One region of the Nocardioides sp. Z30_9 genome, then DNA from elsewhere that is predicted to be linked to it. Evidence: predicted binding sites of a transcription regulator. Region 1 holds the regulator's gene; the other holds the start of a gene.
What was found. The regulator HrcA, encoded in region 1, represses chaperone genes, less so after heat shock. The targets are predictions, from matches to a motif close to TTGGCACTCGNNNNNNNCGAGTGCCAA.

Region 1 (15,452 bases):
GCACGTGGGTCGGCGCCTGAGGGCTCAGGTCCCGGAACGCCACGGTAGTGGGCGTCTCGTGCACCACGTCCGCCTCGATCTCGCCGGCCACGATCTTGCAGAACAGGCAGTCCTCGGCCGGGTTGTCCTCGGTCACACCATCTGTGCTCATCGCCCCAGCATGCCCGATCGGGCGCCCGGGATCGATCTCGCCCGATTTGCCGGGTCGGCGGGTAAACCGATCCATCCACCCCCGCGTCCCACTAGCGTGACCATCGTCTTGCCGGCGCAGCAGCCCGGCCCAACCCAGGGGGTGCCCATCCACGCAGATCCGTGGGCCGACGCGGCCCTGGAGCGGCTCTACGACGAGCACTACGTCCGACTCGTGCGGCTCGCCGTGCTGCTGCTCCGCGACGCGGGCCGCGCCGAGGAGGTGGTGCAGGACACGTTCGTGGCGATGTACCAGCGGTCGCAACGATCCGGCTCCGCCGCGATGCCCGACGACGCGCCGGCGTACCTGCGTCAGGCGGTGGTCAACCGGTCGCGCTCGGTGCTGCGCCACCTCGCGGTGGTCTCGCGGCACCCCGCCGAGTCGCTCTCGCCCGACCGCGATCATCCCGGGGCGGACCACGACGCGCTGCACGCCGTACGCCGCCAGGCGGTGCTGGAGGCGATGGCGCGGCTGCCGCGCCGGCAGCGTGAGGTGCTCGCGCTGCGCTACTACCTCGACCTCTCCGAGCGGGAGATCGCCGAGACCCTGGGCATCAGCGCCGGGGCCGTGAAGAGCCACGCATCGCGTGGGGCAGCCGCCCTGCGTCTCCACCTCTCAGCCTTCCTCGAGGAGACCTCATGACCACTCCGAACAACGACGAGCCGGAAATGCGCGCGCTGCTCGGCGACGCCGTCTCCGACGTGCACCCCACCGGCACCAGCGACGACATCCGTGCCCGCGTGAAGCGGCCCTCGGCGGCCCGCGGCTGGCTGCCGGTCACGGTGGCGGCCGCCGTGGCGACCGTGCTGGTGATCGGCGGGACCTCCTGGCTGGCACAGCGCGACCCCTCGGCCCCGGCAGCGTCGCCGGGCACTGCCGAGGCGGATCCTGCGCCGACCGACGTCGAGGTGCCCGCCTACTACCTCGGCGCGACGGCGGCGGGCCCGCGACTGTTCAAGGAGACGCACGCACTCCCCGACGGTGCCGACTCGGAGCTGCAGGCCGCGGTGGAGCAGACGATCTCGGGGCGTCCCCTGGATCCCGACTACACCGCGTGGCGGTTTCCGGTGACGCCCACGGCCAGCCTCGGCAGCGACCGGATCACCATCGACCTCGCATTCCCGGCAGCCGCCACCGTCGCGATGCCGGCCGACCCCGAGCGGCTCGTCGAGGCGCTCGTCCGCACCGCCCAGGACGCGACCGGCACCAAGCTGCCCGTGCTGATCACGGTGGACGGGAGCCCCGGGGACCTCTTCGGGGTCGACACCCTCGAGCCCCTGCAGCCCACCGGTGCCGACACCATGCTGGCCCCGGTCTCGATCGCCACGCCGACGCAGGGCGCCACGGTGGGCACCGAGTTCGAGGTCACCGGCCAGGCATCGGCCTTCGAGGCCAACGTGGTCTGGGAGCTCAGGCAGGGCGACCGGGTCGTCCGCACCGGCTTCGCCACCGCGAAGGAGTGCTGCACGCTCTCACCGTACGAGTTCACGGTGACCGCCGAGCCCGGCGACTACACACTGGTGGTGCGCGACACCGACGAGTCCGACGGTGAGGGGGTCGGCGTCAGCCAGGACACCAAGGAGATCACCGTCGAGTAAGGGGTCTCAGGACCAGCGGGAGGTCCGGGAGAGCAGCGCGGCCACGGCGGCGAGCCCGGCGGTGGAGGTCCGCAGCACCGACTCCCCCAGGCGTACGACGTGAGCCGCGCCGAGGACCTCGAGCTCCTCGTCGCTGATCCCGCCCTCGGGGCCGACCACCACCACGATGGACTCCACGCCCTCCAGGGAGAGCGCCGAGAGCGGGGCCGACGCCGCCTCGTGGAGCACCACTGCCAGGCCGGCGGCGTCCACGAGGGCGGCGACCTCGGCCGTCGTGGCCATCTCGGTGACCTCGGGCAGCCAGGACCGCCGCGACTGCTTGCCGGACTCGCGGGCGGCCGAACGCCACTTGGCCAGCGACTTCTGGGCCCGCTCGCCGCGCCACACGCCGACCGATCGGGCCGCGGCCCACGGAACGATCCGGTCGACGCCCACCTCGGTGAGCACCTCGACGGCGAGCTCGGCCCGCTCGCCCTTGGGGATCGCCTGCACCACGGTCACGTGGGGCACCGGCGCCGGCGCCAGGGACACCGAGGTGACCGTGGCCGTCATCGACGACTTCGAGGTCGCCTCCACCACGCACGTGGCGGCGGTGCCGCGGCCGTCGGTGAGCACGACCTGCTCCCCCACCCGGATCCGGCGCACCACGACGGCATGCCGGGCCTCGTCGCCCTCGAGGACCACGGAGTCCCCCGAGGCCGTCCCCGTGACGGGTCCGAGGAAGACCGGCAGCGTCACCGGGCGACCCGGACGGGGCTCACTTGAAGGCGTTCTTCAGGCGCCCGAACACCGACTTGTGCGGCGAGTGGAGCTGCCCGTCGGGCGTCTCCTCGTGCCGGAGCCGGGCCAGCTCGCGCAGCAGCTCCTCCTGCTGTTCGTCGAGACGACCGGGGGTCTCCACGTCGACCGTGACCACCACGTCACCGCGGACCTGGGAGCGCAGGTGCGGGACGCCGCGCCCGCGCAGCACCGTCTCGGTGCCGGACTGGGTCCCGGGCCGGACCTCGAGGTCCACCCACAGCTCCATGTCGGAGTCGCCCTCGGCCACGTCGGCCTCGAGCAGGGGCAGCTGGATCGTCGTACCGAGTGCCGCGGCGGTCATCGGCACCGTCACGCGGCAGCGCAGGTCGGTGCCGTCGCGGGTGAACACCGGGTGCGGCACCACCTGGATCTCGACGTAGAGGTCGCCGGCGGGACCACCGCCGGGGCCGACCTCGCCCTGCTGGGCGAGCTGGACACGGGTGCCGGTGTCGACGCCCGGGGGGATCTTCACGGTGATCGAGCGGCGCGAGCGGACCCGGCCGTCCCCGGAGCACTCGCGGCACGGCTCGGGGATGATCTCGCCGAAGCCCCGGCAGGCGGCACAGGGTCGCACGGTGCGGATCTCGCCGAGGAAGGAGCGCTGCACCTGCTGGACCTCGCCGCGGCCGTGGCAGGTCTCACAGGTCACCGGCTTGGAGCCGGGCGCAGCTCCGCTGCCCTCGCACACCGTGCACAGCACGGCCGTGTCCACCTTGAGGTCGCGGGTGACGCCGAACGCCGCCTCGGCGAGCTCGATCTCGATCCGGACCAGGGCGTCCTGCCCGCGGCGCATCCGCGGACGCGGGCCACGGCCCTGTCCTCCGGCCGCGCCACCGGCCTGGCCGCCGAAGAAGGCGTCCATGATGTCGGTGAAGGAGAACCCGGCACCCTGGCCGGGACCGCCGCCGCCGCGACCGAAGGGGTCACCACCGAGGTCGTACATCCGGCGCTTCTCGGGGTCGGCGAGCACCTCGTAGGCGGCCGACACCTCCTTGAACCGCTCCTGGGTCTCCGGGTCGGGGTTGACGTCGGGGTGGAGCTGACGGGCAAGACGCCGGTAGGCCTTCTTGATCTCGTCGGCCTCGGCGTCCCGGGAGACGCCGAGGATCTCGTAGGGGTCCTGGCTCACGTGTCATCTTTCGGCTGGGCGGAATCTCTGGGCGGAATCTCTGGGCGGAATCTTGGGTCACTTGCGGGTGGTGCTGGTCTGCGGCAGGCGCTGGTCAGGCCTGGTCGAGGAGGGTGGAGACGTAGCGGGCAACCGCGCGTACGGCGGCCATCGAGCCCGGGTAGTCCATCCGGGTCGGCCCCACGATGCCGAGCGAGCCCACGGGCTCCTCCCCTGGACCGTAGCCCGTGGCGACCACAGAAGTCCCCGAGAGCTCCTGGAAGGGCCCCTCGTGCCCGATCCGCACGGTCAGGGAGTCCGAGGAGGTCGCCTCGCCGAGCAGCTTGAGCAGCACGACGTGCTCCTCGAGCGCCTCGAGCATCGGCTTGATCGACTGGTCGAAGCTCTCCCCGAAGCGGGCGAGGTTCGCGGTCCCACCGACCACCACCCGCTCGGTCTGCCGCTCGCTGGACATCGCCTCGACCAGGGCGGTGGTGATCACCGCCACGTGCGTGCGGTCGAGGTGGTCGGTCTGGTCGGTGAGCGCGCCGAGGGCGTTGGAGGCATCGGCGATCGACTTGCCCACGCACGCGAGCAGCACCCGGGAGCGGAGGTCTGCGAGGGCGTCGGTCTCGAGCTCGACGGGCAGCTCCACGACCCGCTGCTCGACCCGGCCGGTGGACAGGATCAGCACGGCCAGCAGCCGGGACGGGGTCAGCGCGACGAGCTCGACGTGCCGCACGGTGGACCGGGCCAGCGAGGGGTACTGCACGATCGCGATCTGCCGGGTCAGCTGGGCGAGCACCCGCACGGAGCGCTGGATCACGTCGTCGAGGTCGTAGGCGCCCTCGAGGAACGTCGAGATCGCGCGGCGCTCGGCCGCCGACATCGGCTTGATCTGGGTCAGCCGGTCCACGAAGAACCGGTAGCCCTTGTCGGTGGGGATCCGGCCCGCGCTGGTGTGCGGCTGGGCGATCAGCCCCTCCTCCTCGAGGGTGGCCATGTCGTTGCGCACGGTGGCCGGTGAGACGCCGAGCTGGTGCCGCTCCACGAGTGCCTTGCTGCCGACCGGCTCCCGGGTCGAGACGTAGTCCTCGACGATCGCCCGGAGCACGGCAAGCCTGCGGTCGTCCTGCATGTCGCTCCTCCAGTGTCCTGTCCGGCGCTGTCCCTGACCCGTGTCGACCGGTCTAGCACTCGTCGCGCCGGAGTGCCAATCCTACTAGGCAAACGTAGGGTCTCGTTCGTGTCGGACTTCACGGAGATTGGCCAGCGGATCTGGGTGGCGCGCTACGAGTGGTACGACGTGAACGTCACCGTCGTCGAGGGCGAGGCGGGCCTCCTCGTCGTGGACACGCACGCCTCGAGCAGGGCCGCGGGCGAGGTGATCGCCGACCTGCGGCGACTCTCCTCGCGTCCGGTGGTCGGGATCGTGAACACCCACGACCACTTCGACCACACCTTCGGCAACAGCGCCTTCCGAGAGGCCTGGGGCGCGGTGCCGATCACCGCCCACGAGTCGACCGCCCAGACCACCGTGGCCACCGGCGAGCGGGCCAAGGAGCAGCTTCGCGAGGCCGGCGACGACCGCGCCGCCGAGGTGCTCGAGACGCCGATCGTCCCGGCCGACACGACGTTCTCCTCGGTCGCCGCGATCGACCTCGGCGACCGCTCGGTCGAGCTGGTGCACCCCGGACGCGGGCACACCGCCGGGGACCTCGTCGTACGCATCGACGACGGGGACGTGCTGCTGGCCGGCGACCTCGTCGAGGAGTCCGACATGCCGTCGTACGGCGAGGACTGCTTCCCGCTGGAGTGGCCGCTCTCCCTCGACCTCGTGCTGCAGCTGATCGGGCCGGCCACCGTGGTCGTGCCCGGGCACGGCGCACCGGTCGACAAGGAGTTCGTGGAGGAGCAGCGCTCGGCGATCGGCGTGGTCGCCGAGACCATCCGCGACCTCGCCGGGCGCGGCGTACCGCTGCGCGACGCACTGGAGGCAGCGGCCTGGCCCTACCCGAGCGAGCGGCTGGGCGAAGCCGTACGACGTGCCTTCGAGCAGCTGCCCCGCGACGCGAAGCGGCTGCCGCTGATCTGAGTGGCCGCCGGCGGCGTCAGGGCACCTTCGGGGGCACGAACTCGAAGGTCATCCCGAGGAGCCACAGCAGCAGGAGCACCACCGGCAGGTGGAAGAGGAACTGCACGAACGTGAACCCGATCAGGTCGCGGGCGCGCAGCCCCAGGACCGCCAGCAGCGGCAGCATGAAGAACGGGTTGACCAGGTTGGGCAGGGCCTCGGCCGCGTTGTAGATCTGCACGGTCCAGCCGAGGTTCATCCCCACGTCGGTGGCCGACTGCATCACGTACGGCGCCTCGACCAGCCACTTGCCCCCACCGGAGGGCACCAGGATCCCCAGGATCGCGGTGTAGATGGCGATCACGATCGCGAACCCGCCACCGCCGCCGAGGTCGGTGAACAGGTCGGCGAGGTGCTCGGAGACCGAGAGCCCGCCACGTCCCGCGGCGCCGGTGAGGACCGCGGCCATCGCGGCGTAGAGGGGGTACTGCACCAGGACGCCCGCCGTGGTGGGCACCGCCTTCGCGGTCGCGTCCAGGAAGCCCCGCGGGGTGCCGTGCAGCACCAGCCCGAGCACGACGAAGACGAGCAGGTAGGTGTCCAGGCTGCTGATCACGCTCAGGAACGGGTTGTCCAGGAGCTGGTAGACCAGCCACAGCAGCGCCAGGGCCCCGATGAACAGCGGCAGGATCATCGACCGCTCCAGCCACTCCCCCGGGCGGGTGCTCGGCGGGGGCGGGTCGACGGTGTCGTCGAGGTCGACGCCGAGGTCGTCGGCGGTCTTGATCGCCCCGCCCTGCGGCGCGGAGAGCCACGCGATCACCACGGTGAGCACGATCAGGATGCCGGCCATGGTCAGCGACTGCCAGGTGAGGATCGTGTCGCCGAAGTCGAGCACGCCGGTGATCTTGAGCAGGTCGGGAGGCAGCGATGACGCGGTGGCCTGGAGCTGCGCCGCGGAGGAGGAGAGCCCCAGCGCCCAGACCGCGCCGAGTCCCATGTACGCCGCCGCGCCTATCGCCCGGTAGTCCACCGTGAGGTCGTCTCGCCGCGCGATGGCCCGGGCGAGGAGCCCACAGAAGACGAGGCTCAGCCCCCAGTTGAGCATGGAGACCGTGCACGAGATCAGCGAGACGAAGGCGACCGCTCCCCGCGGCGTGGACGGCACCCGCGCGATCCGCACGATCGCCTTCGCCGCCGGCGGGGAGGTCGCGACGATGTAGCCGCTCAGCACGACCATCGCCATCTGCAGGGTGAACTCGGCCAGGCCCCAGAAGCCGCCGCCGAAGGACTCCGCCACCACCTTGGGGCTGGAGCCGTTGACGAGCGCGGCGAGGGTCACCACCACGACGCCGCCGAGGGCGAAGACGTAGGCGTCGGGGAACCACTTCTCGGTCCACCCGGCGAGTCGCTGTGCGAACCGCGCCAGTCCGCGTTCCTGGACCTCTGCGGTCGATGAGGTGGTCGCCATGGCGTCCCTTCCCGAAAGGATGGGATCAACCTAGGCCCGGGATCGCTCCGCGGCTAGTGCCTGCTCGTTCGGCACCTGCTCCACGACGGGGTCGCGATGCCGAACCGGCGCGAGAGCACGAACCAGATCAGCAGCCCGACCAGCACGATCGGGAGGTGGGTGAGCACGGTCAGGGCGATCAGCACGAACAGCACCGGCGCCAGTGGGAACGGCGGGCGTCGCCATGCCCGGGTGGCCGAGGTGACGGCGCCCGCCGTTCCCGCTGGCGCCATCGAGGACGAGCGCACCGGCAGGTCGGCGAAGAGCGGGACGAGGTCGCCCCGCGTTCGCGCCGACCACACGGCATCGCTGCGTTCGTCGAACTCGTCCTTGGTCAGCCGGCCCTCGGAGTACTGGTCGCCCAGGAGTCCGACGGCCTCCGCACGTTCCGCGTCGCCGATCCGCAGCGTGTCCATCACTCCTCCTCGAAGGCGTCGTCCGGCTCGGTTCCGTCAGGGCCCTCGGCGAGCAGGCCGTAGAGCCGCCTGCGGGTGTCGCCGAGGATCTCGATCGCCTTCTCGCGCTGGTCCGGCGTGCCGGTGGTCGCCACCTGCACGATAGCGCCGACGGTCTGGCCGATCACCTGCTTGAAGTTCACGGCCTCCTCGTCGTCGGCCTCGGTCACGAACGGTGCCCAGACCGCTGCCATCTCCTCGGGGTGCGCCTCGACGTACGCCGTGCCCTCGGCGGTGAGCCGGATCGCCTTGCGGCCGGTGGGCGCGTCCTCGACGAGGCCCTCGTCCTCGAGCTGGGCGATGGTCGGGTAGACCGAGCCGGGGCTCGGCTTCCACACCCCGTCGGTGCGCTCGGCGATCTGCTGAATCACCTGGTAGCCGTTCACCGGCTCGTTCGAGGTGTGCAGCACGTCGAGGATCGCGGAACGGACGTCGCCGCGGCGTACCCGGGGGCGGCCGCGGCCGCCGCCGCGTCCTCCGGAGAAGTCACCTCCGAAGCCGGGGCCGAACATCTGCGCGACCCAGGGCGGCGGTCCGCCCATCGGGCCGGCCCAGGGCCCGCCCCAGCCGCCGTGCGCGCCGTGCCGGCCGCCTCCACGCCCGCCGCGCTGGCGCCGGGTCGGTTCGAAGTCTGGTGTCCACATCGGGTGTCCCATGTCGAGAGCTCCTTTCGTCGGCGTGCCGGTCCCGGTGGTGCTCCTCGGGTGACAACGACACTGTCTCGATATGTTGACGATATATCGCGAGTGTTCGTGAGGCAAGGCCCACAATTCGGGCGTGCCATCCGCCGTTCGCCCTGCTCCCCGTCGTAGCGTTTCCCGGTGACTCCTTCCCCGCACGACCGCTACGGCTCCGACGTCCTCGCCACCGACTGGCGTACGCCGAAGAAGGGCCGGGCCGTCGAGATCGATGCCGACCTCGGACTCGTGGTCGAGGAGGTGACCACCGACTGGTGCGGCGAGATCGTCAAGGTCGAGCGCGACCTCGGCACGGTCACGATCGAGGACCGGCGACGCAAGCGCCGCACGTTCCCGCTCGGGACCGGTTTCCTGCTGGAGGGACGCCCGGTGATCCTGGTCCCGCCGACCCGCAAGGGACCCGAGGCCCCGACCCGGACGGCGTCGGGCTCGGTGGCGGTGCAGGGCGTCAAGGCCCGGGTCGCCCGCGGCAGCCGGATCTTCGTCGAGGGGCGCCACGACGCCGAGCTCGTGGAGAAGGTGTGGGGCGACGACCTGAGGATCGAGGGCGTCGTCGTGGAGTACCTCGAGGGCATCGACGACCTCGGCGAGAAGCTGCGCGACTTCGGCCCCGGTCCCGAGCGGCGGGTCGGCGTACTCGTGGACCACCTCGTGCCCGGCTCCAAGGAGAGCCGGATCGCCGCGTCGGTGCGCAAGTCGGCCGTGGGCAAGCACGTGCTGATCGTCGGCCACCCGTTCATCGACATCTGGGCCGCGGTCAAGCCCGAGCGCCTGGGCAAGAAGGCCTGGCCGCAGATCCCGCGCAACGTGGAGTGGAAGCACGGCGTGTGCCAGAGCTTCGGCTGGCCGCACCGCGAGCAGGCCGACATCGCCCGCGCCTGGAAGCACATCCTCGGCGGCGTACGCGGCTTCCAGGACCTGGACCCCGCCCTGCTCGGCCGCGTCGAGGAGCTCATCGACTTCGTCACCCAGCCCGGCACCTGATCCCTGCCGTCGACTGGGTCCCGGCCCAGATCTCGCACACGCGCGGACACAAGTTCGGAATCGCGCACCGCTTCACGCTCAGCCGGGCCGCTCGACCGGTACTTCTGTCCGCGCGTCTGCGAGAGGAGGGGCGCTCCCAGGTACGTCGGGGAACTAGTCGACGAGGTCGCGGACCACGGCGTCGGCGAGGAGGCGGCCGCGGCGGGTGAGGACGAGCCGCTCCCCTCCGAGTACGGCGAGCCCGTCCTCCACCACGGTCTCGGCGCGGGAGCGGTCGACGAGATCGAGGGGGAGGCCGTCGCGCAGGCGCACCTCGAGGAGCACCCGCTCCAGGTGACGGGTGTCCTCGTCGAGCAGCTCACCGTCGAGGGCCGGGGACTCCCCCGCGGCGATCCGGGCGGCGTAGGCGCTGGGGTGCTTGACGTTCCACCAGCGCTCGCCGCCGACGTGGGAGTGCGCGCCCGGGCCGATTCCCCACCAGCTCGCGCTGGTCCAGTAGAGCTCGTTGTGCCGGCACCGCGCGGCCTCGCTGCGGGCCCAGTTGGACACCTCGTACCACTCCAGGCCCGCGGCGCCGAACGCCTCGTCGGCCAGGACGTACTTCTGCGCCAGGTCGTCGTCGTCGGGCGAGGGGATCGCGCCGGTGCGCACCTGCCGCGCGAGGCGGGTGCCGTCCTCGACGATCAGGGAGTACGCCGAGACGTGGTCGGGCCCACAGGCCAGCGCAGCGTCCACCGAGCGCTGCCAGTCCGCGACCGACTCCCCCGGCGTGCCGTAGATCAGGTCGAGGCTGACCTGCTCGAACCCCGCCTCGCGCGCCCACGCCACCGCGCGGGCGACGTTGGCCGGGTCGTGGGTGCGCTCGAGCACCCGCAGCACGTGCGGCACCGCCGACTGCATCCCGAAGGAGATCCGGTTGAACCCGCCCGCACGCAGGGCGGCGAGGCTCTCGGGGGTGACGCTGTCGGGGTTCGCCTCGGTGGTCACCTCGGCTCCGGGCACCAGCCCGAAGGTCGCGTCGATCGCGCCCAGGACGGCGACCAGGTCGGCGGCCGGGAGCAGCGTCGGGGTGCCGCCTCCGAAGAACACCGTCTCCACGGGCGGCCGGTCCGGCCCGAGCACGCGCCCGGCGTACTCCACCTCCGCGACCGCGTGCCCGGCGTACGCCGCCTGCGACCCGCCCCCGCCGAGCTCGGTCGCGGTGTATGTGTTGAAGTCGCAGTAGCCGCACCGGACCGCGCAGAACGGCACGTGCACGTAGACACCGAACGGCACGCCGGGTGGAGCTTGGGGAGACACCGCCCCAGTGTCACACCGGCTGCCACCCGGAGAGAAAACGAGCCGTGACGGGGCCGCACCGACGGAGGTAGCGTGACGAAAAGTCGAAGGGATCCCCAGATGACTCTCGGACGCCTAGCCCGCACCCTCACCCCGGCCCTGACCAGCGGCCTGGCGACCGGCCTTGTCGCCACCGGCCTCACGGTCGGGCTCACCGCCGCCCCGGCCCAGGCCGACTCGGCGCGACCGGCACCCACGCGGATCAACCTCCCCGCCGGGTTCCAGCCCGAGGGCATCACCATCCGCGGCGGCCCCACGGCCTACCTCGGCTCCCGCGCCGACGGCAGCATCTACGCCGCGAACCTGCGCACGGGGAAGGGCCGGGTGATCAGCAGGGGCGACGGCACCCCCGCGGTCGGCCTCAAGCTCGACGGCCGCGGCAGGCTCTGGGTCGCCGGCGGCGACGACGGTGACGCCAAGGTGGTCAGCGCCCGCACGGGACGCGTGCTGGCGCAGATCGACCTGGCGAGCGGCGAGTCCTTCGTCAACGACGTCGTGCTGCGCGGGAGGTCCGCCTGGTTCACCGACTCCTCCCGGGCGGTGCTCTACCGGGTGACCCCGCGCAACGGCCAGCCCTCCCAGGCAGCGGTGCGCACCGTCGCGCTGCGCGGCGCCTGGCAGCAGCAGCCCGGGGTGATCAACGCCAACGGGATCAGCACCACCCCCGACGGCCGCGCCCTGCTGGTGGTGCAGTCGCCCACCGGCTACCTGTTCCGCGTGAACCCCCGCACCGGCGTCGCCACCCGGGTGGCCCTGGGGTCGGCCACCCTGACCAACGGCGACGGCATGCTGCGCCGCGGCCGCACCCTGTACGTCGTCCAGAACCGGCTCAACAAGGTCGCGGTGCTCGAGCTCGGCAAGCGCGGGAAGGCCGCCCGGCTGGTCCGGACCCGCACCTCCGGCGACTTCGACGTCCCCACCACCATCGCCCGGTACCGCAACCGGCTCTACCTGCCCAACGCCAGGTTCGGGACGCCGGAGACACCGACGACGCCGTACTGGATCACCCGGCTGGGGCGCTGAGCTCCCCCGGACGCGACCGTGCCCGGCCCCAGCGTCGGCTGGGACCGGGCACAGAGCGATCCGATCGGCGAGCGACTGCTCAGGTGTAGAGCTTGTCGATCTCCGCGGCGTAGTTGCTCTCGACGACGTTGCGCTTGACCTTCATCGAGGGGGTCAGCTCACCGGACTCGACCGAGAGGTCGTGGTCGAGCAGCTGGAACTTCTTGACCGTCTCCCACCGGTTGAGCTGGGAGTTGAGCGTGTCGACGTACCCCTGGACCATCTCGCGGGTCTTCGGGGCGGCGACGATCTCCGCGTAGGACTTCCCGCCGAGGCCGTTCTCCTTGGCCCAGTCGGCCGCGGCGTCGGGGTCGAGGGTGACCAGCGCGACGCAGTAGTTGCGGTCGTTGCCGAACACCATGAACTGGCTGGCGTAGGGGCACACGGCCTTGAACTTCGCCTCGATCGCCGGCGGCGCGATGTACTTGCCGCCGGAGGTCTTGAACAGCTCCTTGATCCGGCCGGTGATCGTCAAGAACCCCTCGGAGTCGAGCGATCCCTTGTCACCGGTGCGCAGCCAGCCGTCCTCGGTGAGCGTCTTCGCGGTCTCGTCGGGGAGGTTGTGGTAGCCGTCCATCACGTTGGGGCCGTTGATCTGGATCTCGTCGCCCTCGCCGAGACGGACCCGGCTGCCGGGGAAGACCGAGCCGACGGTGCCGAACTTGTAGGAGTCGGGGTGGTTGACGAACGCGCCGGCCGAGGTCTCGGTGAGGCCGTAGCCCTCCAGGATCAGGATGCCCGCGGCGTGGAACCACTCAGCGATGTCCTGGTTGAGCGCAGCGGCGCCGGAGATGAAGAACCGGACGCGTCCACCGAAGCGGTCGCGGATCTTGGAGAACACCAGCCGGTCGAAGAGTGCGTGCTGCACCTTCAGCGGCAGCGGGACCGACTTGCCGTCCCGCTTGAGCGCGTCCACCTTGCGACCGACCTCGAACGCCTTGAGGAAGATCTTCTCCTTGGCGCCGCCCTCGGCGGCCTGCATCGTGACGATGCGCGCGTGCGCCTTCTCGAAGATCCGCGGCGCCGCACCCATGAAGGTCGGCTTGACGACCGCGAGGTTCTCGATGATCTTGTCGACGCGGCCGTCCACCGCCGTGGCGAAGCCACAGGCGAGCTGGGTGGAGAGCAGCACCTTGCCGAAGGAGTGCGCCATCGGCAGCCACAGGAACTGCACGTCGCTCTCGTCGAGGATCTGCTGGGCCTGGATCGCCGCACCCTCGTAGGTCCACGAGGAGTGCCGCAGGCGAACGCCCTTGGGCTTGCCGGTCGTGCCGGAGGTGTAGATCAACGTGGCGAGGTGCTCCGGCTCGATGGCCGCCGTCGCGTTCTCCACCGCATCGGCGTTCGCCGCGAGGTGGGCGTCACCCAGCACGCTCAGCTCCTCGAGGCTGATCACCCAGTCACCGTCGCCCTCGCCGTCGATGAGGACGACCTTGGACAGGTGCGGCAGCTCGGACTTGTACTTCGTGAGCTTCTCGACCTGACTGGCGTCCTCGGCGAAGACCACGCGGCACTCGGAGTCGGCGAGGATGTAGGAGACGTCCTCGGCGTGGGTCGTGGGGTACACGGTGGTCGTCGCACCCCCCGCACACATGATCGCGAGGTCGGCGAAGATCCACTCCACCCGGGTGTTGGAGGCGATCCCGACCCGCTGCTGCGGCTCGAGACCCAGTGAGAGCAGGCCTGCGGCGATCCGGTCGACCGCGTCCTGGGTCTCCTTCCAGGTGTACGACGGCCAGGGCTCCCCCTCGGCGCCGGGGCGGCTGTAGGCCACCAGGTCGGGGGTCTTGGCAACGCGTTCACGGAACTGGGCGGCCACGTTCGGCGACCGGTTCTCGATGAACGACGTGTCAGTTGCGACGGGCGACATGGGGTGCTCCTGGGGTGGCTGAACAGGCCCGCCGAGCGGACCACGGGTGGGTGACTTGTGAGTAACCTAGATCACAGGTCAAGTCCGCACCCCCCACAGGCACTCGGTCGCGCCAAAAAACTCCGCCCCGAACCGCGTCCCGGCGACCCCCTTAAATTCGACTCTTTTAGTAGACTAAACCGATGGAACTCGTCGCGGTCCCCCTTCCCACGCTGGACGATCCCCGCGTCGTCGTACCCGCACCGGGATCGGGCCCCGGCAACTGGGCCGGCGCCGCCTCGGCAGTACTGGTTGACGGGGTCACCTATCTCACCTACCGATTGCGGCGCCCCCTGCCCCAGGGCCGCGGGGTCGCCACGGTGGTGGCGCGGTCCACCGACGGGCTCACCTTCGAGCCGGTCTGCGAGGTCTACCGCGACGACTTCGGCGCGGAGTCCTTCGAGCGCCCGGTGGTGCTGCGGCGCCCCGACGGCGGCTGGCGGCTCTACCTCTCCTGCGCGGCCCCGGGCAGCAAGCACTGGTGGATCGAGGCCCTGGACGCGGACCGGCCCGAGGACCTGCCTTCCGGCCGTCGCACGGTGGTGCTGCCCGGGAGTGCGCAGGTGGCGGTCAAGGACCCCGTGATCACCCTGCACGAGGGGAAGTGGGAGATGTGGCTGTGCGAGCACCCGCTCACCGACCCCGGGCACGAGGACCGCATGTCCACGTCGTACCTCACCAGCACCGACGGGCTGGAGTGGACTCGTCACGGCACCGTGCTCGCCCCGCGCCCTGGCGCGTGGGACTCCCGCGGCGCCCGGGTGACCACCGTGCTCAGCCACGACCCGCTCGTGGTGCTGTACGACGGCCGCCCCACCGCCGAGGACAACTGGCACGAGACGACGTCGGTCGCCCGCGCCGACGCCACCGGCCTGCTCCAGGCCGACCCGGAGGCGCCGGTGCTGCGCTCACCGGACTCCGACGGCGCCCTGCGCTACGCCTGCGCCGTGCCCCAGCCCGACGGGAGCACGCGGTTCTACTTCGAGCTCGCCCGCCCCGACGGCGCGCACGACCTGGTCACGACGCTGAGTCCTGCGTGACCGTGCGCCTGGTGTGGAACGAGCCGCCGTCGCGGTAGGTCCGCCACTGCTCGAACGACTCCCCGGTGATCTGCTCGAGGACCGCGATGTCCTCGAGGTGCGGGGCGAGCAGCCGCTCGCGCTGCTCGGGCGTGAGCCGCGGCCGGGACGGGTCGCCGCCCTTGTGCAGCTGGCTGATCAGCGGCTTGCTCACCGTGCGCCAGACCTGCGGCGGCAGGAACTGCCCCACGGCCGCCCCCGCACGGATCACCGGCCCCACGGTGCGGGCCCGGACGCCGTCGCGAACGAAGACCCGCGAGTTGTCCGAGGGGATCGAGTCGACCTCCGCCCCGTCGACGCCGAGGAAGCCGAAGACCCGGTTCAGCGTCTGGTCGGGCTCGTCGACGAGCTCGCGGTAGCGCAGCAGCAGCACCTGTCGCCGTGGGAAGTGGTCGTAGAGGTCCGCCAGCTGACGGCCGTACATCCCCAGCCGGGAGTAGTGCCAGAACGGCGCCCACCCGGCCTCCACACGCTGCGGCTCGCGCGCGACGGCCTCCACCACGTCGGACTCCGGCTCCAGTCCGTCCATCCACAGGTGCATCCAGTTGGAGTACGCGCGGTCCACCGGGTCGCGCAGCACGGCGATCAGCTTCGCGTCCGGACGGTCCGCCGCGATCCGTCGGCGGGCGTCGCGGTTGTAGAGGTA
Region 2 (15,452 bases), on a different contig from region 1:
TTCGGCACCCGTGGTGCCGTGCTGATCGTGATCCTGATGCTGCTGTTCTCCATCGGCGGCACCACCGAGGGGATGGCCGAGGAGACCCTGGGCTTCTACGCCCTCGTCGTGCCACTCATCCTGAGCCTGGGCTATGACCGGATGGTGGCGGTGGGCACGATCATGGTCGGAGCCGGCGTCGGCGTACTCGCCTCCACGGTCAACCCGTTCGCCACCGGTGTCGCCTCCGACGCCGCCGGGATCTCCATCGGTGACGGGATCGGGTTCCGGTTCCTGATGTACGTCGTCCTGGTGCCCGTCGGCATGCTCTACGTGCTCCGGTACGCCAGCAAGGTGAAGAAGGACCCCTCGAAGTCCATGACCACGGGGCAGCCCGACGACGCCAGGATCGCGGCGAGCGGGATCGGCAGCCCGCCGGTGCTCACCGGCCGGCAGAAGGCCGTGCTCACGATCGTCGGGCTCACCTTCGTGTTCATGATCTTCGCGATCGTGCCCTGGGCGCAGGTGATCAACGGGCCCGACGCCGAGAGCTTCGGCTGGCAGCTGGACTGGTACTTCCCCGAGCTCGCCGCCCTGTTCATCGTGATGTCCATCGTGGTGGGCCTGATCGGCGGCCTCGGCGAGAAGGGGATGACCGACACCCTGGTCCGCGGCGCCGGCGAGTTCATCGGCGTCGGCCTGATCATCGTGCTCGCCCGTGGCGTCACCGTGATCATGAACAACTCGCAGATCACCGACACCGTGCTGCACTCGATGGAGAACGCGGTCGACAACACCTCCTCGGGTGTCTTCGGTGCCGTGATGTTCCTGATCAACGTGCCCCTGGCGTTCCTGGTGCCGTCGACCTCGGGCCATGCCGCGCTCGCGATGCCGATCCTGGCGCCGCTGGCGGACTTCGCCAACGTGCCGCGGGCCATGGTGATCACCGCCTTCCAGTCCGCCTCCGGCGTGGTCAACCTGGTCACGCCCACGTCTGCGGTGGTGATGGGTGGACTCGCGCTGGCCAAGGTGCGCTACGACGAGTACGTACGGTTCGTGGCCCCCCTGCTGCTGATCCTGCTGGTGGCCTGCACGGCGTTCGTGGCCGTCGGGGCCGCGCTCACCTGATTCGTCCAGACAAACTTCTTCGCACACCTGTTCGAAGACTTGCTAGAGTGAGTCGATGACCACGGAGTTCCAACCTTCCCTCCTCGAGCTCACCGAAGACGTCCACCTCGGCGTCGGGCCGCTCGCAGGGCGGGTGCAGCGGACCCATCTGTCCCGCGGAGCCTGGGTGGACGTGCTCCCGGGATGGTTCGGCGGTGCCGACGAGGTCTTCGCCGGACTGGTGGAGACGGTCCCGTGGCGCGCCGAGCGTCGGGCGATGTACGACAACGTGGTCGACGTACCCCGCCTGCTGCACCAGTACGGCATCGGCGACCCGCTCCCCCACCCGGCGCTCACCGAGGCGCGCGAGGTGCTCAACGAGCACTACGGGCCCGAGCTGGGCGAGCCGTTCGTCACGGCGGGGTGCTGCTACTACCGCGACGGGCACGACTCCGTCACCTGGCACGGCGACAACATCGGCCGAGGCCGCTCGCAGGACACCATGGTCGCCATCGTGTCCTTCGGCTCACCGCGCAAGCTCCAGCTGCGGCCGCGCGGCGGTCACACCGAGGTGACCCACGCCCTCGGTCACGGCGACCTGATCGTGATGGGCGGATCCTGCCAGCGCACCTGGGAGCACGCCGTACCGAAGACCTCCCGCCCGGTGGGCCCGCGGATCAGCGTGCAGTTCCGTCCGCGCAACGTGTTCTGAGCTCACGGCTGGCCCTGGGGGCAGACTGGGCGGCGTGAGCACGGAATTTCCCGGATCCGCGACCGATCGCGAGCTCGAGCGCACGATCCTGCAGCTGCTGGACCAGCGCGCCCCGACCTCGACGATCTGCCCTTCCGACGCAGCGCGTGCCGTGGGGACCGCAGCGGACTGGCGGGACCTGATGCAACCTGCCCGCGACGCGGCCGCTCGCCTGGTGAGCGCGGGGAAGGTGGAGATCACCCAGGGCGGGGAGGTGGTCGACTTGGCCACGGCCACGGGGCCGATCCGGATTCGCCGCGTCCTGCGGGACTGGCAGTGAGATGGTGCCAGAGCACCAGCAGAGCCGAGGTCGCGAGCAGCACAAAAGTGCGGCGCTCAGTCACCCCGGAATGCCAGCAGCATGCCACTGACAGCGGCGGTCACCACGCCCACCAGCTGCACGACCTGGCCGATCGCGATCGCTGCGCCGTTCTCGCCCAGCAGGTTCTCGAAGCCGTCACCATAGATGCCGCTGAGGACGAAGCCGACGACCACGAACAGCCCCAGCAGGGCTCCGACCCCGTCGGACCACCGGCGCCGGACGCCAGCGACGAGAGCCGCGCCGGCCAGCAGGATCACCAGCCCCGGCGGAATTGCCACGGGGAACTCGACGCCGGCCGCCCACAGGACTGCGATCCCGACGGCACCCACCAGCAGGCCACCGACCAGGGTGGTGCGCCTCCTCACGCATCCTCCTTCGTCCAGGCGACCAGCTTCTCCGGGTTGAGCACCGACCACATGCGAACGATGCGGTCCTCGGCGACCTCGAAGGCCATCACTGCGACGGTGACGTCGCCCGCCCGGGCGATGAGACCCGGCTGCCCGTTGACCAGGCTCTCCGTCATCGTCACCCCGGCCAGCGCGGTGGCACGGCCGACAAGGAACTCCGCGATCCTCAAGGCGCCACGCACGGGTCGCCGCTCCGCGCTGACCCGCCCGCCACCGTCGCCGACAGCGACGGCCGCAGGGTCGAGCAGACCGACCAACGCTTCGATGTCACGGGCCTCCCACGCCTGCTTGAAGCGGCGCACGACCGCCGTGCGCTGAGTCGTGGACGTGACTGGTGGGGGCGACCCGGCGATTCGACGGCGGGCCGAGGACGCCAGTTGCCGGGTGGCCGCAGGGCTGCGGCCGACGATCTCCGCGATCTCCGGGAACGGGTAGCCGAAGACATCGTGCAGGACGAACGCAACCCGTTCGGCCGGGGTCATGGTCTCCAGCAGAACCAGGAATGCCATGTGGACCGACTCGTCCAGAGTGATCTGGTCCACCGGGTCGAGGGGGGTGCTGCCGCCCTCCGCCCACATCGTCCGCGCCGGCAGCGGCTCCGGCACCCACTCGCCGACGTACCGTTCGCGTCGGAGGCGAGCCGATCCCAGCAGGTCGAGACAGATGCGCCCGGCGACCGTGGTCAACCACGCACCCGGGACCCGGACGGCCGTTCGCTGCTCCTCAGGCATGGCGTACCACCGGACATAAGTCTCCTGGACAACGTCCTCGGCCTCGACCAACGACCCCAACAGGCGGTAGGCGAGGTTTCGCAGGTGCCGGCGCTCGGCCATGACGGCGGCCAGGTCGGGATCGCCCCCCTCCAGGGACGAGGTGGGGCGGGCACTCATGGGACGAAGTGTCCCTCGGTTCGGCGTCATTCCCCTACGACGAAGCCGACCGGTGTCGTGTGAGGTCACAAGCCGACCTCACACCGGCACGGCCGGCTCCGTCGGACACACATGCACACAACTCTGTGGATCATCGCCGGGCTGTTGGCGGCCATCTTCTGCGCCAGCGGCGCAGCCAAGCTCGTGCAACCCAAGGACAAGCTGGTCGCCTCCAGCGCCGGGGCGGCGCTCGAGGGCTTCAGCCCCGGCGCGATCAAGGTCATCGGCCTTCTCGAAGTCCTCGCCGCGGTCGGCCTCGTAGTTCCCGGCATCGTCGGTGTCGCGACATTCCTCGTCCCAACGGCCGCCATCGGTCTGGTGCTCCTGATGGTCGGCGCCGCATTCACCCATGCGCGCCGGCACGAGGTGCAGCCGATCATCGTGAACGCGATGCTGCTGGCGTCCGCGGGCGTCGTGGCCTACGGCCGACTGGGTCCCTGCGCCTTCGTCGACTGACCCGATTCGAGAGCCAGTTGAATCCTCCCTATTGACGAGGTCGGCAGTCGCCGGTATTATCGAACACAGGTTCGATTCAATAGTGATGCTGAGGGATCGGCCCGGACTCTCCCGTAGCGGAGGTTCGCCTGCTCACGGGCGTGCTGCATCGACGTGTGAGACCAGTCAGTCATGGTCACGAGTCGGTGCGGGAGGTGCTCAGATGAGCTCGACGTTCGATCGGCCCGCGCTGCATCCGGTGCTGGCGTGCGCGGACGCCGTGGAGGCGTCCTTGAAGGACACCGCGGGTGTGGCGGTGGAGTTCATGGCCCCGGCGGACAAGCGGGCCGCGCTGGTGCAGCTGACCCGGGTGGAGGCACAGCTCGCTTCCCTGCGGATGCGGGTGCTGGCCGCCTCCGACGACCTCGCAGTGGCCGAGGGCGCCCGGGACGCGGCCGCGCTGGTCACCCACCACACGCGTTCAGATGCCGGGACCAATCGGCGTGACCTGGCACTGGGCCTGGCCCTGGACCGCCGCTGGCAGCACCTGGGAACCGCCCTGGGGGGCGGTGAGGTGAACGTGGCCCAGGCCCTGGTGATCACCCACGCTCTCGACGTCCTGCCGGCGGTCGAGCTCGGTGCCGAGATCATGGCCGCCGCGGAGGCGCATCTGGTGGCGCAGGCGGCGCACTTCGGTCCCCGTGAGCTCCGACTACTGGGCCGGCGGATCCTGGACCACGTGGCACCCGAGGTTGCGGAGGAGCAGGAGGCCAAGGCGCTCGCCGCCGAGGAGTCCCGCGCCTGGCGCCGCACCTCGCTGGCGACCACCCGACTGGGCGACGGCAGCACCCGGATCACGATCCACGTTCCCGACAGCGTGGCCGCCCGGCTGCACACCTACCTGGAGGCATTCACCTCACCTCGCCAGGTCGGCGTGGGCGAGGGGGCCCGGGTCCCGGCCGACGTACGCCGGGGTCAGGCGTTCTGCGCGCTGCTGGAGGCGGTCGACCCGAAGCGGCTGCCGGTCCACGGTGGCGACGCCACCACGGTGATCGTCACGATCCCGCTGGCGGACCTGCGCCGTGACCTCGGCGTCGGCGAGCTCGGACCCACCGACCGGCTCACCGCCGGGGAGGTCCGGCGCCTGGCCTGCACCGGCAAGATCGTCCCCGCCGTGCTCGGCACGAACTCCGAGGTGCTCGACCTCGGCCGGTCCTCGCGGCTGTTCAAGCCCGCACAGCGCAAGGCGATGATCATCCGCGACCGTGAGTGCCGCGCCGAAGGGTGCACCATCCCCGCCGCGTGGTGCGAGGCCCATCACTGGGGCAGAGCGTGGGCCCACGGTGGCCGCACCGACCTCAAGGACGGAGTGCTGCTGTGCAACTGGCACCACCACCGCGCCCACGACGACGGCTACGACGCCAGCCGACTACCCAACGGCGACATCCGATTCGGCAGGCGAACACGAGGGTCGTAAACTGGCGGCTGCACAGGGGTACAGCGCGTCAGTGGTGGGGTGGCGAGCACGTCGTTGAGCGCACCCGGAGAAACCGATGTCCACCCCTGTCACCCCTGTCACCACTGCCGTCCGTCCTGCCACGCCGACGCGCACCTCCTTCCCCACGCTGCTGCGCCAGGTGGAGCCGTACTACGTGGTGCTCGACGCCGCGGTCCGGCTGCCGACGGCGATGCTTCCGCTCGGGATCCTGCTCTACGTAGCTGACCGGAGTGGATCCTTCGCCACCGGCGGGCTCGCAGTCGCTGCGCTCAGTGTGGGCGGGGGCCTGGGCGGCGCCTTCGTCGGCGTCTTCGCCGACCGGTTCGGGCAGCGGGTCGTCGGCGTGCTGGCAACGGTGGTGCAAGTCCTCGCACTGGGCGCCTTCCTGCTGCTCGCTCCCCGGGACGTGCTGCCGGTGACGATGGGGCTGGCCGCCCTGATCGGGATGTCCAACCCGCAGGCGGGCGCGATGGCCCGCAGCCGGTGGGCCGCGCTGGGCCGCTCGCGCGCCGACCGTCGCTCGTTCACCTCCACGGCGATGGCCTGGGAGGGCGCCCTCGACGAGTGCGGGTTCGTGGTCGGACCGGTCCTGGTGAGCACCGTCGCCGGCCTCGCCTCCCCCACACTCGGGCTGGTGCTGGCCCTGGTGCTGGCCGTGGTGACCCAGACCGGATTCGCGCTGCACCACACCGCGCTGCCCGGCCACGGTGCCGGCCGCTCCACCGGTCACCGCGAGCGTGGGGCACTTCCCCTCGCCCACGTCGGCAGCCTCCTGGTCGCGATGGCCGGCGTCGGACTGGTCTTCGGCGCGACCCAGACCGGCGTCGCGGCGCGGATGGCGGCTGCGGGCACCGACGAGCTCACCGGTCCCGTGTACGCCGCCATGGGGGTCGGCGCCGGGATCGCGGGACTGCTCACCACCCGGCTGCCCCAGGTGTTCCGGCTCGAGGCCAGGATCGCCTGCGCCGGCGCCCTGGTCGCTCTCGGCGGCCTGGCGAGCTCGGTCTCGGAGCATCCTGCCCTGCTCGCCGCTTCCTGCCTGCTGCTCGGCGTTGCCCTGGCACCGGCCCTGGTCAGCTCCTACGCCCTCGCCGAGCGCTCGGCTCCCGAAGGGTGGGGCACCACGATGATGACCATGCTCGGGACGGCGAACATCATGGGGATCGCAGCCGGTGCTGCGATCGCGGGCATGCTCGTGGACTCGGTCTCCCCCGGTGCGGCGCTACTCGTCGACGCGGTCGCCGGTGTGCTGGTGCTCGCTGCCGGCTGCGCGGCGCTGCTCACCCACCCCGCTGGCCGCGCGGAGCGGCAGCACCAGGCCCGCTAGGCGACCCCGCTCACCCGCGAGGTCCAACCGCTCAGCCGACGGGGTCGCCCTCGAGGTCCGCCTTCATCGCGGCCAGCGTGCGCGCGATGTTGCCCCGCTGGAACTGCGAGAAGAGCCGGCCACCGGTCGCGGCCTTGTCGAAGATCGCCGCGGCCCAGTCGGGCCACCGGTCGCGCAGGTCGGTCCAGGTCTCGGTGACGCGGGTGCCGTCGGCGACCGGCTCGAAGGTGTACTCCCACGACGCGATCCGCCCGGCGAGCAGCGGCTTGCGCGGCCCGATCTTGCGCACGTCGAAGGCGAACCGCTGCCCGGGCTCCGCGGCGATCACCACGCACTCGGTGCTCCACCGCGCACGACCACGCTTGTTCGACCCGTCGAAGACCTCACCGACGCGCAGCGTGCGACCGGCGCTCGTGGTGGTCGCGCCGGTGTTCTCCGGGCTCCACCGGGCCATCTGGGTGGGGTCGGCCACCTGGTCGTAGATCGTGTGCGCGTCGATCTCGATGACGATGCTGTCGCTGACCTGCATCTCGCGGCCCATGGATCTCCTCGGTGGTGGGGTGTGCCCTGCCTGTGTACGCCCGGACATACCCGAAAGGGCCCCCGCCGAAGCGAGGGCCCTTCCGGGTGATGCCTGTGAAGCGGTGGTTCCTGAGCGGGTTGGCTCAGAAGTCCATGCCGCCCATGCCGCCGGTCGGGTCGCCGCCACCCATGGCGGGCGCCTTCTCCGGCTTGTCGGCGATGACTGCCTCGGTGGTGAGGAACAGCGCGGCGATCGAGGCTGCGTTGAGCAGCGCCGAACGCGTCACCTTGGCGGGGTCGGGGATGCCGGCAGCGAGCATGTCGCCGTACTCCCCGGTCGCGGCGTTCAGGCCGTGGCCGACCGGAAGACCGGCGACCTTCTCCGCCACGACGCCACCCTCGAGACCGGCGTTGATCGCGATCTGCTTGAGCGGAGCCGCGAGCGCGACCTTGACGATGTTGGCACCGGTGGCCTCGTCGCCCACGAGCTCGAGCTTCTCGAACGCGTTGACGCCAGCCTGCACCAGGGCCACGCCGCCACCGGCGACGATGCCCTCTTCGACGGCAGCCTTCGCGTTGCGAACGGCGTCCTCGATGCGGTGCTTGCGCTCCTTGAGCTCGACCTCGGTGGCCGCGCCGACCTTGATGACCGCAACGCCGCCGGCCAGCTTGGCCAGGCGCTCCTGCAGCTTCTCGCGGTCGTAGTCGGAGTCGCTCTTCTCGATCTCGGCGCGGATCTGGTTCACGCGGCCAGCGAGCTGGTCGGTGTCCCCGGCGCCGTCGACGATGGTGGTCTCGTCCTTGGTGACGACGACCTTGCGGGCCTGGCCGAGCAGCTCGATGCCGGTCGACTCCAGCTTGAGGCCGACGTCCTCGGACACGACCTGCGCGCCGGTCAGGATCGCGATGTCCTGCATCATCGCCTTGCGGCGGTCACCGAAGCCCGGAGCCTTGACGGCGACGGACTTGAAGGTGCCCCGGATCTTGTTGACGACCAGGGTGGACAGGGCCTCGCCCTCGATGTCCTCGGCGATGATCAGCAGCGGCTTGCCGCTCTGCATGACCTTCTCGAGGAGCGGCAGCAGGTCCTTGACCGTGGAGATCTTCTGGTTCGCGATCAGGATGTAGGGGTCGTCAAGGACGGCCTCCATGCGCTCCGGGTCGGTCATGAAGTACTGGGAGATGTAGCCCTTGTCGAAGCGCATCCCCTCGGTCAGCTCGAGGTCGAGCCCGAAGGTGTTCGACTCCTCGACGGTGATGACGCCTTCCTTGCCGACCTTGTCCATCGCCTCGGCGATGGCCTCGCCGACGGTGGTGTCCGCGGCGGAGATCGAGGCGGTCGCCGCGATCTGCTCCTTGGTCTCGACGTCCTTGGCCATTCCGAGCAGCTGCGCGGAGACGGCCTCGACGGCCTTCTCGATGCCGCGCTTGAGCTCCATCGGGTTGGCGCCGGCGGCGACGTTGCGCAGCCCTTCGCGCACCATGGCCTGGGCCAGGACGGTGGCGGTCGTCGTACCGTCACCGGCGACGTCGTCGGTCTTCTTGGCGACCTCCTTGACGAGCTCGGCGCCGATCTTCTCGTAGGGGTCCTCGAGCTCGATCTCCTTGGCGATGCTCACACCGTCGTTGGTGATGGTGGGCGCACCCCACTTCTTCTCGAGTACGACGTTGCGCCCCTTGGGACCGAGCGTGACCTTGACCGCGTCGGCGAGAGTGTTCATCCCTCGCTCGAGCCCGCGGCGGGCCTCCTCGTTGAATGCAATCAGCTTCGGCATGGCTAGGTGATTCCTCACGCTAAAAAGTGTGGTGGCCGCTTCGTCGCCCGCGACGGACGATCCGGGCTGACCCGGCGGACCCTTCCCGCCAGCGCCTTCGAACCTCGACTCAGACGGCCATGGATCGATGCTGCGTTGTCACTCTCATAGGGAGAGTGCCAGCTTCATTTTTAGCACTCGCCCTATCCGAGTGCAAACACCGGGGGGCCTGTTCCCGGCGCGTGCCCGACGTGGGGCTCAGCGGATCTCGGCGTCGTCGAGGCCGGGCTCGGGCTCGTGGTTCCCCGGAGCCAGCCGCGAGTGGGTGCGGCCGTAGAGGAAGTAGATCGCGAGGCCCACGACCAGCCAGGCCAGGAACCGCAGCCAGGTCTCCACGGCGAGGCTGGCCATCAGGGCGACGCACGTGGTGGCGGAGAGGATCGGGAGCAGGGGGACCTGGGGCGTGCGGAAGGGTCGCTTCATCCGCGGCTTGGTACGACGCAGCACGACCACCGCGATCGCCACCACCAGGAAGGCGAACAGCGTGCCGATGCTGACCATCTCGGCCAGCGTGGCGAGCGGCACGAACGCCGCGAGGAGGCACACCACCGCGGTGGTGGCCATCGTGATCCGGGCCGGGGTGCCGAACCGGGGGTGCACGTGACCCACCGCGGCCGGCAGCAGCCCGTCGCGGCACAGGGCGAAGCCGATCCGGCCCATCGCGACGATGTCGACCAGGATCACCGAGCTCAGCCCGGCGATCGCGGCGATGTTGATCAGGATCGAGGCCCAGCCCAGGCCCACCTGGTCGAACGCATCGGAGATCGGAGCACCCTCCGAGAGGTCGGCGTAGTTCACCATCCCGGTGAGCACGAAGCACACGCCCAGGTAGAGCACCGTGCAGATCACCAGGGTGCCGATCAGGCCGCGGGGCATGTCCCTGGCGGGGTTCTTGGTCTCCTCACCGAGGTTGGCCACCGCCTCGAAGCCGCTGTAGGCGAAGAACACCACGGCCGCGGCCACGAGCACCCCGGTGACGCCGAACGAGCTGGCGTCGATGCCGGAGGCCCACTGCCACAGCGGCTGGGCGAGCCCGCTCCTGCCGTCCGCCTCCGGCCTGGACTCGGGGATCCACGGGGTCAGGTTCGAGACCTTGACGAAGAAGATGCCCACGGCCACCACGAAGACACAGACGCTGACCTTGATCACGACCAGGGCGTTCGTGACCAGCTTGGACTCTCGGATCCCGACCGCCGCGATGATGCCCAGCACCAGGGAGATGGCCACGGCACCGAGGTTGATGGTGGAGCCCTCCTCACCGAAGAAGGCGTGCGGCAGCCCGAAGAGCTGCTGGAGGTAGCCCGACCACCCACGCGCCACCACGGCCGCGCCGAGCGCGAACTCGAGGATCAGGTCCCAGGCGATGATCCAGGCGAAGATCTCGCCGATGGTGGTGTACGCGTAGGTGTAGGAGCTGCCGGCAGTCGGCACCGCCGCCGCCAGCTCGGCGTAGCAGAGCGCCGCGAGCATGGCCACGACGCCGGCGATCGCGAACGAGAGCACGATCGCCGGTCCGGCGTGGTTCTTGGCCTCCACCCCGGTGAGGGTGAAGATGCCGGTGCCGATCACGATGCCGATCCCGAACCCCATCAGGTCCCAGGAGCTCAGCCGCTTCCGCAGGCCGCCCTCCTGGTCACCGTCGTTCTGGTGGATGACGGTGTCGACGTTCTTGGTCCGGATGATGCTCGTCCGAGCGGCCACGAGGCGGTCCTCCCTATGCGCCGACAGCCGGTACGCACGGCAGCCGGTACGTCGGCAACCGGTACGTCGGCAACTGGGCACACAGGCTGTTCGCGTCACCAGTTCGTTGTGACGCTCAACCTTTCGGTGCCCCGTTCCCCGTCAGGGAGATCGCAAACGATCACGCACCAGGTCCGCGAACGCGCTCGCGTTCTGCGGCAGCACCTCGAGGTAGAGGCCGGGTTCGGTCAGCTCGAGCTCGCTGACGGCGAGGGTGCCGTCGACCAGGCGCATCAGGTCGACGCGGGCGTAGTCGAGCCGCTCTTCGAGCAGTGCCTGCGCCGCGGTGACCGCGCGGGTGGCCACCTCGGCGGCCTCATCGGTCAGCGGTACGGCGACCGTCGACCCGCCGTACCTCTCGTGCACCCGGAGCTCACCGCTCGCCGGCACCTTGCGGGCCGAGGAGACGACGCGGCCGTCGAGCACGAACACGGACGTCTCGCCCTCGGTGCGCACCGACTCGACCAGGGGCTGCACCACCCAGGGTCCGTCGCTGAGCCCGGACTCGTCGAGGTCGGCCGGGCCGCCGTCGACGCCGTCGAAGACGACCAGGCCCCGCCCTCCGGCCCCCACCGTCGGCTTGACCACCACGTTCGGGACGCCCGGGTCGCCGGGGGCCTCGCGATCCATGGACAGCTCCGCGATCGCGGCCGGCAGCTCCTCCTCGTGCTCCACGACGAGGGTCGGGACCACGGGGACGCCGGCTGCGGCGAGCTCGACCAGGTAGCTCTTGTCGGTGTTCCAGGCGAACACCGCGGCGGAGTTGAGCATCCACGGCACCGTGCCCGCCCAGCGGAGGAACTCCTCGCGGCGCTGGTCGTAGTCCCAGGTCGAGCGCACGGCGACCAGACCCTGGGACCAGTCGGCCCCGGGGTCGTCCCAGACCACCCAGCGCCCCTCGATCCCCCGCTCGGCCAGCGCCGGCAGCAGGTGGTCGGTCCCCGCCCACTCCTCGCCAGCGGGGAACCAGGAGCAGGTGGCGAGCAGTACGACGGGACGCGGCGGCGCGGCGCCGTCCTCGACGGTCATCGGCTCAGTCGGCCAGCTCGGGCGGGAAGCCGCCCGTGGCGATCGGACCCCAGGAGTCGATGGTGACCCGGATCAGGGACTTGCCCTGCTCGCGCATCGCCTCGCGGTACTCGTCCCAGTCGGGGTGCTCCCCGGAGATGCTGCGGAAGTAGTCGACGAGCGGCTCCACGGAGTCCGGCAGGTCGATCACCTCGGCGGTGCCGTCGAGCTGGACGTAGGGCCCGTTCCAGTCGTCGCTGTGGATCAGCAGGGTCACCTCGGGGGTGCGGCGCAGGTTGGCGACCTTGGCGCGCTGCGGGTACGTCGAGATCACCACCCGGCCCTCCTGGTCGACGCCACAGGTGACCGGCGAGACCTGCGGCCGGCCGTTCCTGCGGGTGGTCACCAGGGTGGCGTTGTGGCGGGGCCGGACGAACTCGAGCAGCTCGTCTCGGCCCACCCGGTCGGCGGTCGCGAGTTTGCGTGGCATCACCACAGTCTGCCCGATCGGGCTGCCGGTGAACCGGCCGATCACCGCGCCGATCTCCGCGCCAACCTTCTCGCCGGCCTCAGCCGCCGGCGACCGCCGGGATGATGCTGATCTTGGTGCCGTCGGGGGTGCTGCTGTCGAGGCCGTCGAGGAAGCGCACGTCGTCGTTGCCGACGTAGACGTTGACGAAGCGACGGATCTTGCCGGCGTCGTCGAGGACGCGCGCCTTGATCCCGCTGTGGTTGGCCTCGAGGTCGTCGAGCACCTCGGCCAGGGTGTCGCCCTGAGCCGCGACCTCGGAGGCGCCGCCGGTGTAGGTGCGCAAGATGGTGGGGATCCGGACCTGGACGCTCATCTGTCTCTCCTGCTGTGGGGGTGGGAATGCCTGCTGCGGCTGGGACTCAGACCAGGCCGCTGGCGCTGAACGCGGCGTACGACGGCTCGATCGTGGCCGCCGGGCCCACCGCGTCGCTGACCGCGTCCAGGGTCTTGAGCCCGTGCCCGGTGTTGATCACCACGGTCTCCAGGGTGGTGTCGAGCTGGCCGGTGTCGACGAGCTTCTTCAGCACGCCCACGGTGGTGCCGCCGGCGGTCTCGGTGAAGATCCCCTCCGTGCGGGCGAGGAGCACGATGCCCGCGCGCACCTCGTCGTCGGTGACGTCCTCCACGGCGCCGCCGGTCTCACGGCAGACGTCGAGGACGTAGATGCCGTCGGCCGGGTTGCCGATCGCCAGGCTCTTGGCGATGGTGTCCGGCTTGACCGGGCGGATCGCGTCGATGCCGGCCTTGTAGGCCACCGAGACCGGGGAGCAACCCGTGGCCTGCGCACCGAAGACGCGGTAGGGCTTGTCCTCGACGAGCCCGAGCTTGATCAGCTCCTGGAAGGCCTTGTGCACCTTGGTCAGCTGGGAGCCGGAGGCGACCGGGATCACGATCTGGTCGGGCAGGCGCCAGCCGAGCTGCTCGGCGATCTCGTAGCCCAGCGTCTTGGAGCCCTCGGCGTAGTAGGGCCGCACGTTGACGTTCACGAACGCCCAGCCCTCCTCCTCGCCGGCGATCTCCGAGGCGAGCCGGTTGACGTCGTCGTAGTTGCCGTTGACGGCGACGAGGTTCTCGGTGAACACCGCGGAGTTGACCTGCTTGGGCTTCTCGAGGTTCGAGGGGATGAACACGACGGTCTTGATGCCGGCCCGGGCCCCGGCCGCGGCGACGGCGTTGGCCAGGTTGCCCGTCGAGGGGCAGGCGAACACCTTGCTCCCGAACTCCCGCGCCGCGCTCAGCGCGCAGGCCACCACCCGGTCCTTGAAGGAGTTGGTCGGGTTGGTGGAGTCGTCCTTGACCCAGAGGTTGTCGATGCCGAGCTCACGACCGAGGTTGTTCGCCTTGAGCAGCCGGGTGAAGCCGGGCTCCATGTTGGGGCTCTGCTCGATGTCGTCGGGCACCGGCAGCAGCGCCTTGTAGCGCCAGATGTTGCGTGGACCCGCCTCGATGTCCTCCCGCGTGACCGCCGGGAAGTCGTAGGAGATCTCCAGGGGGCCGAAGCACTCCGGACACGCGTAGTTCGGGCCCAGGGCGATCTGGTGCCCGCACTCACGACAGGACAGGCCGGTCGCGTTGCCGAAGGCGCGCTCCCGGAGAGTGGTGCCGGCGCCGGTTGCAGTGGCGGGCGAGAGTTCTGTTGCAGTGCTCAAAGGAGGCCTCCTTCTCATCTTCCCTGGACCGGATTTCGGACCAAGACGGATTTGGCACCGCACCACACGAATCCGAAAGATCGGAGGCTCGGTGTGGCGGTTGCCGGGACTTCAACGGGCCGTTCCCTCAGTCCCTCTCGATGAGCTGTGCACCACAGTAGGTAGCCGTCTCAGAATGTGCACACCGATTCCGCCATTCGAGACGGCGCGGTCTCGCACCGCGGGAGACCCACGGCCCGGACAAGGGCGACATGGGTTGTCCGGGGGTGATCCGGCTCAGGCGCGGGCGTTCTTGATGTCGGCGGTGAGCTCGCGGAGCAGCTCCAGCACGCCGTCGGGTCCCTGCACCACCACGTCGGCGAGGTCGGCGAGGGCGTTCTCCTCCTCCGAGGCCGAGCACACCAGCAGGCCGGGGAAGCCGCGGCCACGCAGCTCCTCGACCGCCTTGAACGCCTCCACGTCGCCGAGGTCATCGCCGCAGAACACGAACGCCCGGGCACCGAGCTCGTCGCTCAGCCGGCGTACGGCGGCACCCTTGTTCATCCCGTGCGCCCGCACCTCCACGACCCAGCGGCCCGGCTCGATGTCGAGGTCGTGACTCTTCGCCGCGTCGGCGAGCAGCGGCAGCAGCCGCTCGAAGGCGCCCTCGGGGTCCGGCAGCCGGCGGGTGTGCACGGCCACGGCGAGGCCCTTCTCCTCCACCCAGGCGTCGCTGGCGTCGGCCTTGCGCAGCAGGCGCGGGATCTCCCCCATGAAGCTGGCCAGGCCGCGCGGCGGCTTGGGCGAGATCACCCGGCGGTTGGTGGAGGTCCAGCGCTCGTTGCCGTACTGGCCGAGGACGAACAGCTCCCGGCCGGTGTCCCCGATGGCGTTGCCGACCTCCTCGAGGCCGCCGAGGTCGAGGGCCTGGCGGGCCGGGCGCCCCGTGATCACCGCGACCGCACGCACCTGGGCGGCGAGGTCGACCAGCACCTGGTCGGCATCGGGGTGGATGTGGGCCCGCTCCGGGTCCTCCACGATCGGGGCCAGGGTGCCGTCGAAGTCGAGTCCGACGACGAGGTCGTCCGCGGTGCGCACCAGCGCGGCGTACTCCTGCTCACCCGACGTCGAGCCGAACTCCATGGGGCCCATGGTCCCAGCCCGGTTCGGCGCTTGTCCAAACGGGCCACCAGGCGGGCGGCAGGCACGAGCCGCCCGGAAGGGTCGCCGTCAGGGCGAGCCGGTAGAGGAAAGCGGCAGGTCAGCGGTAGTCGTCGGTGAGGATCACGGTGACGCGGTCGAAGCGCATCGGCTCCTCGGCCGGGCGCAGCTTCTTGATCCCGAGGTCGCGGCCGAGCTCGCGCGCGGCCTCCTTGAGGCGCGGCGGGAAGTAGACCGAGGTGCCGTCGATGGTGCCGTACCAGTTGTCCGAGCCCACGACGTTCCACCCGGC

Region 2: groL (chaperonin GroEL) is a predicted target of HrcA. The motif match lies at 9,223-9,249, and genes of this name have one in related genera.

Annotation. Positions count from the first base shown of each region.
Region 1 is NZ_JBZAJF010000001.1:885,297-900,748, forward strand. Features, by position in the region: gene AC4BGB_RS04380 (HIT domain-containing protein) at 1-151, opposite strand, end outside; gene AC4BGB_RS04385 (sigma-70 family RNA polymerase sigma factor) at 293-832, shown strand; gene AC4BGB_RS04390 (Gmad2 immunoglobulin-like domain-containing protein) at 829-1,788, shown strand; gene AC4BGB_RS04395 (16S rRNA (uracil(1498)-N(3))-methyltransferase) at 1,795-2,526, opposite strand; gene dnaJ (molecular chaperone DnaJ) at 2,546-3,718, opposite strand; gene hrcA (heat-inducible transcriptional repressor HrcA) at 3,813-4,835, opposite strand; gene AC4BGB_RS04410 (MBL fold metallo-hydrolase) at 4,944-5,792, shown strand; gene AC4BGB_RS04415 (short-chain fatty acid transporter) at 5,809-7,242, opposite strand; gene AC4BGB_RS04420 (DUF1707 SHOCT-like domain-containing protein) at 7,296-7,697, opposite strand; gene AC4BGB_RS04425 (PadR family transcriptional regulator) at 7,697-8,392, opposite strand; gene AC4BGB_RS04430 (DUF3097 domain-containing protein) at 8,558-9,418, shown strand; gene hemW (radical SAM family heme chaperone HemW) at 9,572-10,717, opposite strand; gene AC4BGB_RS04440 (SMP-30/gluconolactonase/LRE family protein) at 10,817-11,779, shown strand; gene AC4BGB_RS04445 (AMP-dependent synthetase/ligase) at 11,859-13,688, opposite strand; gene AC4BGB_RS04450 (glycoside hydrolase family protein) at 13,871-14,767, shown strand; gene AC4BGB_RS04455 (sulfotransferase family protein) at 14,745-15,452, opposite strand, start outside.
Region 2 is NZ_JBZAJF010000002.1:903,341-918,792, reverse strand. Features, by position in the region: gene AC4BGB_RS15070 (YfcC family protein) at 1-1,107, shown strand, start outside; gene AC4BGB_RS15065 (alpha-ketoglutarate-dependent dioxygenase AlkB) at 1,163-1,798, shown strand; gene AC4BGB_RS15060 (DUF3253 domain-containing protein) at 1,833-2,117, shown strand; gene AC4BGB_RS15055 (hypothetical protein) at 2,174-2,524, opposite strand; gene sigJ (RNA polymerase sigma factor SigJ) at 2,521-3,456, opposite strand; gene AC4BGB_RS15045 (DoxX family protein) at 3,568-3,951, shown strand; gene AC4BGB_RS15040 (HNH endonuclease signature motif containing protein) at 4,154-5,407, shown strand; gene AC4BGB_RS15035 (MFS transporter) at 5,484-6,755, shown strand; gene AC4BGB_RS15030 (SRPBCC family protein) at 6,787-7,296, opposite strand; gene groL (chaperonin GroEL) at 7,421-9,052, opposite strand; gene AC4BGB_RS15020 (APC family permease) at 9,290-10,792, opposite strand; gene AC4BGB_RS15015 (ATP-grasp domain-containing protein) at 10,934-11,860, opposite strand; gene AC4BGB_RS15010 (PPOX class F420-dependent oxidoreductase) at 11,865-12,329, opposite strand; gene AC4BGB_RS15005 (MoaD/ThiS family protein) at 12,409-12,684, opposite strand; gene thrC (threonine synthase) at 12,731-14,020, opposite strand; SAM riboswitch class I at 14,032-14,167, opposite strand; gene otsB (trehalose-phosphatase) at 14,297-15,142, opposite strand; gene AC4BGB_RS14990 (LytR C-terminal domain-containing protein) at 15,261-15,452, opposite strand, start outside.